Regions from separate parts of the Streptomyces cinereospinus genome, predicted to be linked through region 1. Evidence: riboswitches for the same ligand, from Rfam matches in the RefSeq annotation. Region 1 holds a riboswitch; each other region holds the start of a gene.
The links. Region 1 has a riboswitch for cobalamin ahead of ACFF45_RS32025 (ABC transporter substrate-binding protein). Riboswitches for the same ligand answer to the same signal wherever they lie in the genome.

Region 1 (2,252 bases):
GGTGGCGGTCAGCGGCAGGACGACGAACCGCCGGTTCTTCACGGCCGGTACGTCCGCGAGGGCGGGCTGGGCGAGCAGGAACTCCTTCTTCTGCTCGACGCTGCCGGCCCCGGTGTAGTCGTAGACGGCGATGACCTCCGGCCTGCGTTCGACGACCTGCTCCCAGGAGACGTCGCCGAAGACGTCGTCGAGGTCGGCGAAGACGTTCCGGCCGCCGGCCAGCCGGATCAGCTCGGTGCCCAGGCTCTTGCCGCCCGCGGTGAAGGCGGTCTTGTCCCCGCTGTCGTAGACGAACACGGGCACCTCGGGCTCGTCCCGCACGGCGCCGGCGGCCCTGCCGACCCGGCCCCGGAGGTCGGCGACGAGCCGGTCGGCCCGGCCGGTCACGCCGAAGATGCGGCCGACGGTGCGGATCTCGTCGTAGGTGTCCTCCATCGTCACCCGCTTCTCGCCGCAGTACTCGCGGTTGAGATGGGTGTCGATGCCGGCGTCGGCGAACGCCTCGCGGGAGCGGCCCTCGTTCTCGGCGAAGGCACTGCCGTAGCCGCCGTAGACGAGGTCGGGTCCGGTGTCCAGGACGGTCTCGAAGGACGGCTCCTTCTGCGCCAGTTCGGGGATCGCCTCGAAGTCCTCGCGCAGTCCGGGCAGGACGGCCGAGTCGGGGAAGGCGGTGCCGACCATGCGGTCCCTCAGCCCGAGGGCGAGCATGAGTTCCGCCGGGTGCTGGTGGATGGTGACCACCCGGGACGGCGGCCGGTCGTACGTCGTGCGCACACCGCAGTTGTCGACGGTGACGGGGAAGCCCTTGAGCGACGGCGCCGGCGCCTTCTCGTCCCGGGCGGCGTCGCCGGACGAGACGCAGCCGGCGGTGAGCAGCGCCGCCGACAGGGCGAGCGCCGCCGCGGCGCGCAGCGGCCGGCGCGTACGGGCAGGGGGTAACAACCGTGACACGTAGAGCCTCCTGGAGTCCGCGCTCCTCGGAACGGGCCCGCGACAGGGCAGTGTCCTGACTCCCGGATCGACGTTCCCCCTGCCTTCCCGCGCGGTCGGCGCAGTGGCATGTCGAGGGGTGCACTCCCCGGTCACAGTGGCGGGACCGTGCCGGATTCGCACCGGCTTCCTGGTTCCCGTCGCGGCGATGACCCAGTGATAGTACGTGCCTTTGAGTGAGGAGTGACAGGGCGTGCGCTCCCGGCCGCCCGCCTCCGCCTGCCGTCAGGTCTCCCGGACGGCCCGCAGGACGAGGCGTTCGGCGTTCTCGTCGTACGGGCGGCCGTCGAAGCCGCCGAAGACCTCCACCCGGCCGAACCCCGCCTGCTCGGCCATCTCCCGCAGCTCCACCGCGCTGTACACGAACCACACCAGTGTGGCGCGGGTGACCCGGTCGCCCCGCACCAGCACCCAGTCGCTGCGCAGCCGCGCCCAGTCGTCGAGCACGGTGTCGGTCTGCACCAGCAGGTCGTCGCCGCGCCGCACCACCTTGGGCGGGGTGACCCTGCGCGCCAGCAGTTCCTTGCCCGCGAGGTCCAGGACGAGGGTGCCGCCGGGTGCCAGGCAGGTGTGCATGGTGCGCAGCACGCGCGCGTTGTCGGCGGGGTCCTCGAAGTACCCGAAGGACGTGAACATGTTGAGGACGACGTCGAAGCCGCCCGGTGCCGTGTAGGCGCGTGCGTCGGCCCGCACATAGGTGACGTGCGCGCCGGCGTCGGCCGACCGTTCGCGCGCCCGGTCCAGCATGGCCGGGCTGAGGTCCACCCCGGTCACGTCGTGGCCGCGTCGGGCGAGCGGCACGGTGAAGACCCCGGGACCGCAGCACAGGTCCAGCACCCGTGCGCCGGGCGGGAAGGAGAGCAGGGGGGAGGTGCGCAGCAGGTCCTCGGCCTGGGCGTGACGCTGTTCGGAGAAGAGGAAGTCGTGGAACTCCGTCCAGAAGTCATCGTCCTGGAACCCGCCCGTTCGTGTCATGCGGCGTCAGTGCTCCTTCGTCGGGACCGTGAGGGCCGGGCCGTCGCGTGGTACGGCGGTACAAGATCAGCAGCAGCGGGGGGAGCAGGAGGCACTGGGCGGCGGCCAGCAGCCAGAACCAGCCGGTGTTCCCGGCCTGTTCGCCCAGCCGGTACAGCTGCCCGCCCAGCACACCGCTCGCGCAGGCGCCGAGCCCCGCGGCCAGGCGTTGCCGGCCGAAGACCTGGGCGTCGGAGCAGCGGCTGCGGCGCAGCGCCTCCAGGTCGTTCTTGAGGAACAGCACGATG
Region 2 (2,252 bases), on a different contig from region 1:
GTGGTCCGCTGGTCGACGGCGACCCGGATGTTCGTCGCCTGGGGCCTCACTCTCCCGGCCGCCGCGCTGGTCGGCGCGGTCGCCGAGTGGGTGACCGGCTTCGGCGCCTGGGGCACCGCCGCGGTGGCCGTCTTCCTGGTCGCCTCCAGCGCCGCGATCTGGAAGCTCTCGCGCCGTGAGGTCGTGGACCACACGAACGTCAACGACACGGACGAGGAGCCGGCCGGCGTCGTGACGACCGCGATGGCCGCGGTGACCCCGCCTCCGGCCGGCCCGCCGGCGGACGACCTCACCGCCGCGCTGCCCGCGCAGAAGACGACCGCCGAGCCGGCGCCCTCCCAGGCCACGGTCTGAGCACCCCGCTCGCCCGAGCACCCGGTTACCGGTCATCCGGTACTGAGCATCCGGTTACTGAAGGAAGCAGCAGCATGAAGATCGACTGGGCGGCGCTCGGCTCCGTCTTCGGGGTCAGCCTCGTGGCCACGGTGGCCCTGGTGGGCCTGTTCACCCTCGGCATCGCCGGCCTGTCGCGGCGCGAGCGCGCCGCGGAGCGGGGCGGCTCGGCCGCCCTGGCCGTGACCGGCGCCTGCGCCGCGTTCGCGGGCTGCGCGGCGGCGGTGGCGTACGGGATCTACCTGATCGTGGCCTGACGGCCGGACCGCGCGAGCGAGCGCCCTGACACGCGGCCCCCGGCGGGGGGACCGGGCAGGGCGCGCCGTCGTGCGCCGGCGGGCGCGGCGCACGACGCGGACGAGACGGGTGTCGCCCGTGTGGTGTGGGCCTCAGCACACTGCCCCGTCGCAGGTCAACGGCGAGTTGACGGCCGTTCGGGCCCCATGGTGGACTTCCGGGGCCATGTACGGCGGCAGGAGAGGAAGCCCGGTGTGAATCCGGCGCGGTCCCGCCACTGTGACCGGGGAGGAAACGCCCCGGGAGCCAGGAACTCTCACCGCCGGTCTCGTCGAACCAGGGCGTGGACACCCTGAGTGAGGACATAACGCGATGCTCGGCTGCCCAGTGAGGTCCTGCACCAGGTCCCTGCCCGACCGCTCGGCCGGCTGAGCCGCATGCGTGCCGACCGCGTCTTCGCGTACGGCGCCGCCGCCGGACTCCTCGGCGACCTGCTCCTCGGCGATCCGCGCCGCGGGCACCCGGTCGCCGCGTTCGGGCGGGCCGCCGCGGCCGTGGAACGCCGGCTGTGGCGCGACCACCGCGGGTGGGGGGCGCTGCACGCCGCCGTGTGCGCCGGTGGCGCCGTCGCGCTGGGCGCCGCCGCCCACCGGGCCGTACGGTCCTCCCCCGCCGCCTCCGTCGCGCTGACCGGCGTCGCCACCTGGGCCGTCGTCGGCGGGACCTCGCTCGCCCGGGAGGCCCGGGCCGTCGGGCGGGCCCTGGAGAGCGGGGACGTCGCGGGGGCGCGGGCCCGGCTGCCGCACCTGTGCGGGCGGGATCCGCAGGCGCTGGACGCGGACGGGATCGCGCGCGCGGTGGTCGAGTCCGTCGCGGAGAACACCTCCGACGCCCTGGTGGGCGCCCTGGTGTGGGGAGCCGTGGGGGGCGTGCCGGGGCTGCTGGGGTTCCGGGCCGTGAACACGCTGGACGCGATGGTGGGGCACAAGTCGCCCGCGTACCGCCGCTACGGGTGGGCTTCGGCCCGCCTCGACGACGTCGCCGGATGGCCGGGGGCCCGGCTGACCGCCGCGCTCGCCGTGCTGGCGGGCGGCGACGCGCGGGGGGCCGTACGGGCCTGGCGGAGTGACGCCGCGCGGCATCCGAGTCCCAACGCCGGGCCGGTGGAGGCGTCGTTCGCGGGGGCGTTGGGGGTACGGCTCGGGGGGACGTTGTCGTATGCGGGCCGCATCGAGCACCGGCCCGTGCTGAACGGTGGGGGGCGTGCGGTGGAAGTCGGCGACATCGAGCGGGCCGTCCGGTTGTCCCGGCGGGTCGGCTGGCTGGCGTTCGGGGTGAGCGCGGCGGGTGCGCTGCTGCGCGGGCGGCTGTCGGGGAGGCACGCGTGACCGGCCGTGGGCTGCTCGTCGCCGGCACCACCTCCGACGCCGGCAAGAGTGTCGTCACCGCCGGGATCTGCCGGTGGCTGGTGCGCCAGGGGGTGCGGGTCGCGCCCTTCAAGGCGCAGAACATGTCGCTCAACTCGTTCGTCACCCGCGAGGGCGCCGAGATCGGGCGGGCGCAGGCCATGCAGGCGCAGGCGTGCCGGGTGGAGCCCACCGCGCTGATGAACCCCGTGCTGC
Region 3 (2,252 bases), on a different contig from region 1:
CCACCGCCTCGGTGCCGGTTCCGTCCGTGCCGGTGCCCTCGGTGCCCTCGGTGCCGGTTCCGTCCGTGCCGGTTCCGTCCGTGCCCGGTCCCCCCGTGCCGGTGCCCTCCGGGTCGGGCTTCCGGCCGGGCAGTACGCCCAGCCGGCTCAGCTCACCCTTGCTGGACTGCACGAGCAGCCGCATCACCAGCACCGTGAGCAGCCCCTCGCTCACCGCGAGCGGGATCTGCGTGACCGCGAAGACGGCGCCGAACGTGCCGAGCGCGCCGAGGAATCCGCTGCCGGGGTCGGGGAAGGCGAGCGCCAGCTGGACGCTGGTGACGCAGTAGGTGGACAGGTCGGCGACGAACGCGCCGCAGAACACGGCGACCATCAGCGGCACGTCGAACCGCCGCAGCAGCCGGTAGGTCCCGTACCCGGCCCAGGGGCCGGCGATCGCCATCGAGAAGACGTTGGCGCCCAGGGTGGTCAGCCCGCCGTGGGCCAGCAGCAGCGCCTGGAACAGCAGGGTGATGGTGCCCAGCACCGCCATCACCGGCGGCCGGAACAGGATGGCGCCCAGGCCCGTGCCGGTGGGATGCGAGCAGCTCCCGGTCACGGACGGCAGCTTCAGCGCCGACAGGACGAAGGTGAAGGCGCCCGAGGCGCCGAGGAGCAGGGTGCTCTCGGGATGCTCCCTGACCTCACGGGTGAGGGACCGTACTCCGTGGACGACGAACGGCGCGGACGCGGCACCCCAGGCGATCGCGTGCGCCGGAGGCAGAAAACCCTCGGCTATGTGCATGGCTCGAACAGACCCTCTCCAGCACCTCGTGGATGGTGTACATCGCGCCTCGGCCGGTCTCCTGGCTGACGGGTGACACCGCCCGTGCTCCGCCTTCCCGGGTCCGAGGACCCAGTGGCTGCCCGTGAGGGCCGGAGCCGGACTTCCCGATCACAGTGGCGAGGGCCGCACCGGCATCACACCGGATTTCCCGTTCACCAAGGCGTGGTGACAGTAGTGCGCCCGCGGGGGTGGTGACAAGCGGCGCATCGGGGCGCGAACGCGCTGGTCACACGGCGCACCCGGCGGACGCCCCGTGTTTCCGGGCCCCGCAGCGGCGGCCCTCCACCGGCCCACGGCGGCGAAGTCGCTCCCGCCGGGCCGCCGCCGGGCCGCCGCGGTCCCCCACTCGGTGCACATCGGTTCGTACAGGGGGAGTGAAGGATGGACCACCCGACGTACACCCACCCGTGCCGTCGCGACCGCCCGGCCCGCCGCCCCGCCTCCGGCGCCGCGACCCGCCGGCCGTCGCCCTCGGCAACGCCTCCCTGCTGGGCGTCGGCCACCTGCTGACCGGGCGCCGCGGACTCGCCGCCACCGCGGCGCCGGGTACGGCCGTACCCGCCTGGGCGCTCGCCTCCACCGCCTGGTGGGGCCGCGAGACGGCCGCCCTGGTCCGGTGGGCGGCGGTGGTCGCCCACGGCTGGTTCGTGGCGAGCCGCGGCACTGCCCGCGCCGCCTCGCGCGGGCGGCGCCCGGTGGCGCTCGGCGTCACCCGGCCGGTGCTGCCGGCGGCCGGGCTGCCGCGGTACGACGCCGCGCGCATCGCGGAGAGCGTCGGCGAGGCCCGCGACCGGGGCGACTGCGCCGGGTTGTGCGACGCGCAGGACGGGGTCCGGGCCGGGCATCGCCTGGCCGACGCCCCGTCGGGCGCCCGGGGCGACGAGGCGGTCGAGGACGGCCGGCGGCTGGAGACGGCCGGCGTCCTGCTGGACAGCGGACCGCGCGGCGACACCGAGGCGTCGGAGAAGGGCTTCGGCATCCTCGCCGAGGTGCTCCCCGAGCCCGGCAACGAACGCACCGCCCGCGCCGTCCTGGACGGATTCCTCGCCAAGGCCTGCCCACCGACAGCCCCCGCGGCCGGGTGGCTGGTGGGGAGGTCACGGCGTCCCCGGGAACGCGGGCACCGGACCGGCTCCGGTGGGAGGATGGAGTCCGCCGATTCGCCTGAGGGGGTTTCACATGAGTCGGACCGTGCGTTGGCTGCTGCTGGCCGTGGGGTCGCTGGCGGTGTTCGGGCTGTGCGTGTGGCTGGGGGACGTGCTGCTGCCCTGGGACCGGCCGGAGCGGATCGGCGCGGGCGCGGGAGCCGGTGCGGTCCTCGCGGCGGTGCTGGTGGCGTGGGGCTCGTCCGTGATCAACTCCACTCCTCCGCCCCCGTCCCCGGGGGCGGGCGGCCATACGGTGTCCGGTGAGCGGTCGGTGGCCA

Region 2: another riboswitch for cobalamin. It lies ahead of ACFF45_RS28240 (cobalamin biosynthesis protein); the one in region 1 lies ahead of ACFF45_RS32025 (ABC transporter substrate-binding protein).
Region 3: another riboswitch for cobalamin. It lies ahead of ACFF45_RS04065 (energy-coupling factor ABC transporter permease); the one in region 1 lies ahead of ACFF45_RS32025 (ABC transporter substrate-binding protein).

What each region holds. Positions count from the first base shown of each region.
Region 1 is NZ_JBHMCY010000095.1:14,438-16,689, reverse strand. Features, by position in the region: gene ACFF45_RS32025 (ABC transporter substrate-binding protein) at 1-951, opposite strand, end outside; cobalamin riboswitch at 980-1,163, opposite strand; gene ACFF45_RS32020 (class I SAM-dependent methyltransferase) at 1,216-1,965, opposite strand; gene ACFF45_RS32015 (MDR family MFS transporter) at 1,934-2,252, opposite strand, start outside.
Region 2 is NZ_JBHMCY010000070.1:30,638-32,889, reverse strand. Features, by position in the region: gene ACFF45_RS28250 (inorganic phosphate transporter) at 1-354, shown strand, start outside; gene ACFF45_RS28245 (hypothetical protein) at 429-650, shown strand; cobalamin riboswitch at 824-965, shown strand; gene ACFF45_RS28240 (cobalamin biosynthesis protein) at 1,068-2,018, shown strand; gene ACFF45_RS28235 (cobyric acid synthase) at 2,015-2,252, shown strand, end outside.
Region 3 is NZ_JBHMCY010000005.1:110,304-112,555, forward strand. Features, by position in the region: gene ACFF45_RS04065 (energy-coupling factor ABC transporter permease) at 1-784, opposite strand, end outside; cobalamin riboswitch at 819-1,001, opposite strand; gene ACFF45_RS04070 (hypothetical protein) at 2,006-2,252, shown strand, end outside.